DNA from 2 places in the Thiofaba sp. EF100 genome. Region 2 is predicted to be linked to the other one. Evidence: predicted binding sites of a transcription regulator. Region 2 holds the regulator's gene; the other holds the start of a gene.
What was found. The regulator sigma-54, encoded in region 2, starts transcription at its own class of promoters, with help from an activator protein. The targets are predictions, from matches to a motif close to TGGCANGNTNCNTGCTT.
Positions count from the first base shown of each region.

Region 1: the regulator sigma-54 is predicted to act here: its motif matches at 1,601-1,617, upstream of V6D91_RS06220 (ammonium transporter).

Region 1 covers NZ_JBAJEY010000002.1:378,287-381,691, forward strand. The annotation lists gene V6D91_RS06215 (DJ-1 family glyoxalase III) at 1-305, shown strand, start outside; gene V6D91_RS06220 (ammonium transporter) at 372-1,562, opposite strand; gene V6D91_RS06225 (ammonium transporter) at 1,783-3,141, opposite strand; gene V6D91_RS06230 (P-II family nitrogen regulator) at 3,154-3,405, opposite strand, start outside.
Region 2 covers NZ_JBAJEY010000001.1:588,142-591,546, reverse strand. The annotation lists gene rapZ (RNase adapter RapZ) at 1-72, opposite strand, end outside; gene V6D91_RS02885 (HPr kinase/phosphorylase) at 69-629, opposite strand; gene V6D91_RS02880 (PTS sugar transporter subunit IIA) at 760-1,281, opposite strand; gene V6D91_RS02875 (RNA polymerase factor sigma-54) at 1,281-2,759, opposite strand; gene lptB (LPS export ABC transporter ATP-binding protein) at 2,838-3,405, opposite strand, start outside.

The DNA of each region.
Region 1 (3,405 bases), on a different contig from region 2:
CGCGGGTGCTGCACATCCTGCAGCGCACCCATGCCGAGGGGCGGCTGGTCGGGGCGATCTGTGCCGCGCCCAAGGTGCTGGCCCATGTCGGCCTGCTGCATGGGCGTCGGGCGACCCATTATCCCGGCGCCCTGAACGCCGAGGAGCTGGCCGGCATGACGGACAGCTCCGCCGCGATCGAGCTGGATGACCGCATCATCACCTCGCGTGGTCCCGGAACGGCCATGGACTTCGCCCTGGCGTTGGTCGAGCAGCTCATGGGGCGCGCCAAGCGCGACGAGGTGGAGGCCGGACTGGTTCGCTGACCCCGGCCTGCGTCTGAAACACAACGCCCCGCACGATGCGGGGCGTTGTCGTTTTCGGCAGGGCGGTCAGCGGTTGGTCGGGGGGGTGGCGCTGATCTTGTGGATGGCAAGATCTGCCCCCTCGTATTCCTGTTCCTGGTCCAGCCGCAGGCCGACCATCTTCTTCAGCGTGCCATAGACCGCAAGGCCGCCGAGCAGGGCGAGGGCGATGCCGAGCAAGGTCCCGATGAGCTGGCTCATCAGGCTGACGCCGCCTGTGCCGCCCAGCGCCTCCAGGCCGAAGATGCCGGCGGCGATGCCGCCCCAGGCCCCGCACAGGCCATGCAGTGGCCATACGCCGAGCACGTCGTCGATCTTCCAGCGGTTCTGGGTGATGGTGAACAGGGCCACGAACAGGCCGCCTGCGATGGCGCCGGTCATCAGTGCGCCGAGGGGGTGCATCAGGTCGGAGCCCGCGCAGACGGCCACCAGGCCCGCGAGCGGACCGTTGTGGACGAAGCCGGGGTCGTTCTTGCCCGCGACCAAGGCCGCGAGGATGCCACCCACCATGGCCATCAGCGAGTTGAGCGCGACCAGGCCGGAGACGGCCTCCACGGTCTGCGCGGACATCACGTTGAAGCCGAACCACCCCACGGTCAGGGTCCAGGCCCCGAGCGCAAGGAAGGGGATGCTCGACGGCGGATGGGCAGTCATGCCGCCCTTCTTACCATAGCGTCCCATGCGCGGACCGAGCAGCAACACGGCGGCGAGCGCCACCCAGCCACCGAAGGCATGCACCACCACCGAGCCTGCGAAGTCATGGAACTTGGCGCCGAAGCTCGCCGCAAGCCACTCCTGCACACCGTACGCGCCATTCCACATCATGCCTTCGAACAGCGGATAGAACAGGGCGACGAGGATGAAGGTCGCCCCAAGCTGAGGGTAGAAGCGTGCGCGCTCGGCAATGCCGCCGGAAACAATGGCGGGGATGGCGGCGGCGAAGGTCAAGAGGAAGAAGAACTTGACCAGGCCATAGCCGTGCTCGGCGGACAGCGCCTGCGCGCTCTGCCAGAAGTCCACGCCGTAGGCCAGCGGGTAGCCGATGAAGAAATAGGCGAGGGTCGCCACGGCGAAATCGCCCATGATCTTCATCAGTGCGTTGACCTGGTTTTTCTCCCGCACGGTGCCGACCTCGAGGAAGGCGAAGCCTGCGTGCATGGCCAGCACCATCGCGGCGCCGATCAGCAGGAAAAAGACGTCCATACCGGTGGGTGTCATGGGCAACCTCATGAACAAAAACAACGAGGGGGCTGCTTAAGCAATAAGCGCGCCACCCAAAGGAGGATCGGAAAAAGCCTTCCCGGGCTTTTTCAGATCGGCATGTTGCGAAATGAATTCGCGAAGGGGACGCCTTGAGAATATAGCGCGCACAAAAAAGGCGCCCACAAATGGGGCGCCTGCATCATTGCGGGGCTTTCGAGCCCGTGGGGTAGGGAGGTTACTCGACGCGCTCGCCGTGCAGGGCGGTGTCGAGGCCTTCGCGTTCCTGCTCCTCGCTGACGCGCAGGCCCATGACCATGTCGATCACCTTGAGGATGACGAAGGTCAGTACCGCGACGTAGACGACGGTGATGGCGACACCCACAATCTGGGTCATGACCTGGCCCATGCCGCCGGCCACGCCGCCGATGGACTCGACGGCGAAGAAGCCGGTCAGGATGGCGCCGACGATGCCGGCCACGCCATGCACGCCGAAGGCATCCAGCGAATCGTCATAGCCGAGCATGCGCTTGAGGCTCGTGGCTCCCCAGAAGGCCGCTACCCCACCGATCAGGCCGATGATCAGGGCGCCGACCGGGCCGACGAAGCCGGCGGCCGGGGTGACGGCCACAAGGCCCGCCACCGCGCCGGAGACGATGCCCAAAAGGCTCGGCTTGCCCTTGGCCAGCCACTCGGCAAACATCCAGGCGAGCGCGGCACCCGAGGTGGCGACCATGGTGGCGAGCATCGCCATGCCGGCACGGCCATCGGCGGCGACGGCGGAGCCGGCGTTGAAGCCGAACCAGCCCACCCACAGCAGGGCACCGCCGATCAGGGTCAGCACCAGGTTGTGCGGTGCCATCGGCTCCTTGCCGTAGCCCAGGCGCTTGCCCAGCATGATGGCGGCGACCAGTCCCGCCACGCCGGCATTGATGTGCACCACGGTACCGCCCGCGAAGTCGAGCACGCCCATGTCCCAGAAGAAGCCGCCCACGCCGCTCCACACCATGTGGGCGATTGGCACGTAGACCAGGAACAGCCAGGCGGTGATGAACACCAAGAGGCTGGAAAACTTCATCCGCTCGGCCACGGCACCGGTGATCAGCGCGGCGGTGATGATGGCGAAGGTCATCTGGAAGACGACGAACACGGATTCGGGGATGACCCCGGTCAGGCTGTCCTTCCCGATCCCGGCGAGGAAGGCCTTGTTCAGGGTGCCGATGAAGGAGTTGAGATTGGTGACCCCCTCCTCCATGCCGGTGGTGTCGAAGGCCAGCGAGTAGCCGAACAGCATCCACAGCACACCGACGAGGCCGGTGATGGCGAAGCTCTGCATCAGCGTGCCGAGCACGTTCTTCTTGCGCACCATGCCGCCATAAAACAGCGCCACGCCAGGGATGGTCATCATCAGCACCAGCACGGTGGAGGTCAGCATCCACGCGGTGGCGCCGGAGTCCAAGGTGGGGGCCGCCTCGGCGGCGGCCGTCACCGTCTCGGTGACCACCTCGACCGCGGGGGCGGCCTCTTCGGCCAGGGCCAGCGACCCGGTGGCGAGGGTACCGAGCATGAGCATCGATTTGAGAAGCATCGGATTCATCGTGCGCCCTCCTTACAGTGCGCTAGGGCCGGTCTCGCCGGTACGGATGCGGATGGCCTGCTCGATGGGGGAGACGAAGATCTTGCCGTCGCCGATCTTGCCGGTCTTGGCCGCGCGGGTGATGGCCTCGATCACCGTGTCGACCAGCGGATCGTCCACGACCATGTCCAGCTTGATCTTGGGCAGGAAGTCCACGACGTATTCCGCGCCGCGGTACAGTTCGGTGTGACCCTTCTGGCGGCCGAAGCCTTTCACTTCGGACAC
Region 2 (3,405 bases):
GGCATCCTCGAGGGTGTGCAGGGCGATGGTCTTGCCCGAGCCGGAGAGGCCGCTGACGATGACCAGCTTCACAAAGGTTCCTTGCCGAGGTGTTTTCCGAGGCGGCGGGAGAGTTCGTGCGCGGCATTATAGCCGATGCCGTCCCCGGTGCCGCATGCCTGTAGACGGGCCGCCGTCTCCACCAGCAGGGCGAGGTTGCGACCACCGCGTACCGTCAGAGGAAGCTCGGGGAGGGTGGCATCGCCCAGGCGGTAGTCGCGCCAGGCCCCTGCGAGGCGATCTTCAGGGCGGGATGGCGCGTCCTCCAGCCGGATGATGAGGTCGAGCGGATGCTCAGCGCAGACGGCCTGTTCGCCAAACAGGCGCCGGACGTTGAGGATGCCGAGCCCGCGCACCTCGAGGAAGTCCTGCAGGGGAAAGGGGCAGCGGCCCAGCCAGCGGCCATCGGCTGCGGGGAGGAAGATGGGGGCGTCATCCGCGACCAGGGCGTGGCCGCGGCTGATCAGGTCGAGGGCGAGTTCGCTCTTGCCGATGCCCGCTGAGCCTAAGATCAGCACGCCGAGGGAGGTGGCGGATGCCCCTGATGCGTCGGGTTCTCGATGGCCATACCCCGAAAGGGCTTCCGGCATGGATGCCGGGGGAAACAACGAGGAAGGCCCAACGCATCGGGGCGTGTCCCCAGGGGGCGGCACCCGCAGGGCGAGAAAGACGCCATGCAGGCTGAGGATGCCTGCGGCTGAGGCCGACTCCGGGGCAGGGTCAGGGGGGTCCGTGCTCATGTTCTTGCTGCGTGCCACTGCCGGAAGCGTCCTCCACGCTGGCTACTTTGCGGGTCAGCAGGCTGAAGGCAATCTCGCTGTTCTGCGCCTGGCGGATGGCGGTGCAGAATTCGGGGTCACTGAAGCGGCGGGCGAGCTGGCCGAGGATGGCCAGGTGGGCCTCTTCCCCGCCTTCGGGGACGAGGATGGCGAAGATCAGGCTCACCGGGACGCCATCCGGGCTATCGAAGTCGATCCCGTTCTCAAGGCGCATGAAGGCGCCCACCGGGGCCTTGAGGGCGGGCAGTTTGCCGTGCGGGATGGCGATGCCGCGGCCGACGCCGGTGCTGCCGAGCCGTTCGCGGGCCAGCAGGGTATCGAAGATGGCCCACGCTTCGAGCCCTTCCTGGGCGCCGGCGACGATCTGGCTGACGAGCTCAAGCGCGCGCTTCTTGCTCGAGCATTCCTGGTCGAGCTTGACCCGCTCGGGGGTGAGGATGTCGGCAATGGTCAGGGTCTTCATCAGCAGAGACGCTTGCGCTCGTTGGAGGGGGGGATGCCGAGGGACTCGCGGTATTTGGCGACGGTCCGACGGGCGACGTTGATGCCTTCGGCCTCCAGCAGCTGGGTGAGACGACTGTCGCTCAGCGGCTTGTTGGCCGGTTCCTCCGCCACCAGCTGCTTGATCCGGGCGCGGATGGCGGTGGAGGAGGCCTCTCCGCCATCCGCGGTGCCCACGTGGCTGGAGAAGAAGTGCTTGAACTCCACCACGCCGCGCGGGGTGTGCATGTACTTGTTGGTGGTGACGCGGGAGATGGTCGACTCGTGCAGTCCCAACTCCTCGGCGATCTCGCGCAGCACCAGGGGGCGCATGGCGGCCTCGCCGTGCTCGAAGAAATCCTGCTGGCGGCGCACGATGGCCTCGGCCACCGCGAGCAGCGTTTCATTGCGGCTCTGCACGCTCTTGATGAACCAGCGCGCCTCCTGCAGGGCGTTGCGCATGTAGTTCATGTCCTCACCGCGGCGGCCGCGCTGGATGAGGCCGGCGTACAGGTTGTTGATGCGAAGTTTGGGGGTGACCTCGGGGTTGAGTTCGACCCGCCACTGCCCTTGGATGCGGCGCACGATCACGTCCGGGATCACGTATTCGACGTCCTGACTGCGCAGTTCGGCGCCGGGGCGTGGGTTGAGTCCCTGCAAGACCTGCAGGGCCGCCTTGAGGGCCTCGGCGTCGATCTTCAGCAGGCGCTGCAGGCGGACGTAGTCGCGGCTAGCCAAAAGGTCGAGGTGTTCGAGCAGGCGCGCGGCATCGCTGTGGGCCGGGGTGGGGGCCTCGACCTGTCGCAGCTGGATCGCGAGGCATTCGCCGAGGTCGCGCGCCGCGACGCCGGGCGGGTCGAACTGCTGGACGAGGTGGAGCATGGCCTGCGCCTCGTCCAGCTCGACATCCGGCAGGTCCCGACGCAGGCCCTCGACGATGCTCTCCAGGGGCTGCTCGAGGAAGCCGTCCTCGTCCACGGATTCGATGATGGCGGTGGCAATCTGTTGGTCGCGCGGTGAGAGGGGGGTGAGCAGCATCTGCGAGAGCAGGTGGTCGTGCAGGCTTTCCTGCCCGCTGCTGGTGTAGCTGAGGAAGTCGCGCTCCTCGTCCTCCGCGCTGCCCTTGCTGTAGCTGGTGCTGCCGTCGGCTTCGAAGATGTCATCCCAGCGGCTGTCGAGGGGCAGCTCCTCGGGCATTTCCTGGCGCGGGGCCTCGAGGTCGAGGGTGGTGTCTGCCTCGTCCAGGCGGGTGGTGGGCAGGGCCTCATGGGCTTCGATGGCAGCCGGCTCGGTCTCCTCGCCGCTCTCGTCTTCGATCTCCAGCATGGGGTTGGCCTCGATGGCCTGCTGGATCTCGGTCTGCAGTTCGAGGCTGGAGAGCTGGAGTAGCCGGATGGACTGCTGCAGCTGGGGGGTCATCGCAAGCGATAGCCCCTGTCTGAGCTCGAGTCCGGCCTTCATGCCTGCATCAATGGGATGGTCATCATGGCGTCATTCTAGCGCGAAGCGTTGGCGGGGTATGCAGTCTGAGCGTCATGCTCACAGGCTGAACTGTTCGCCAAGGTAGACCTCGCGCACGCGCGGGTCGGCGAGGATGGCCTCCGGCGTGCCCTCGGCCAGCACCCCCCCGGCATGCATGATGGTGGCGTGGCTGCAGATGCGCAGGGTCTCGCGCACGTTGTGATCGGTGATCAGCACGCCGATGCCGCGTTCGGCGAGGTGGCGGATCAGGCGCTGGATGTCCAGCACGCTGATCGGGTCCACCCCGGCGAAGGGCTCGTCGAGCAGCAGGAAACGCGGCTCGGCGGCCAGGGCACGGGCGATCTCGACCCGCCGCCGTTCGCCGCCGGACAGGCTCAGGCCGAGGCTGTGGCGCACGTGGCTGATGTGCAGCTCTTCGAGCAGTTGGTTGCAGATCGTCTGCCGATCCGAGGCGCGGCGTAGATCCGCTCGCAGTTCGAGCACGGCGAGGAGGTTGTCCTCCACGGAGAGCTTGCGGAAGACGGAGGGCTCTTGCGGCAGGTAGCCGACGCCGAGGCGGGCGCGGGTGTGCATTGGCAGGGAGGAAATATCCTGGTCGTCGAGCAGGATCTTCCCGCCATCCGGC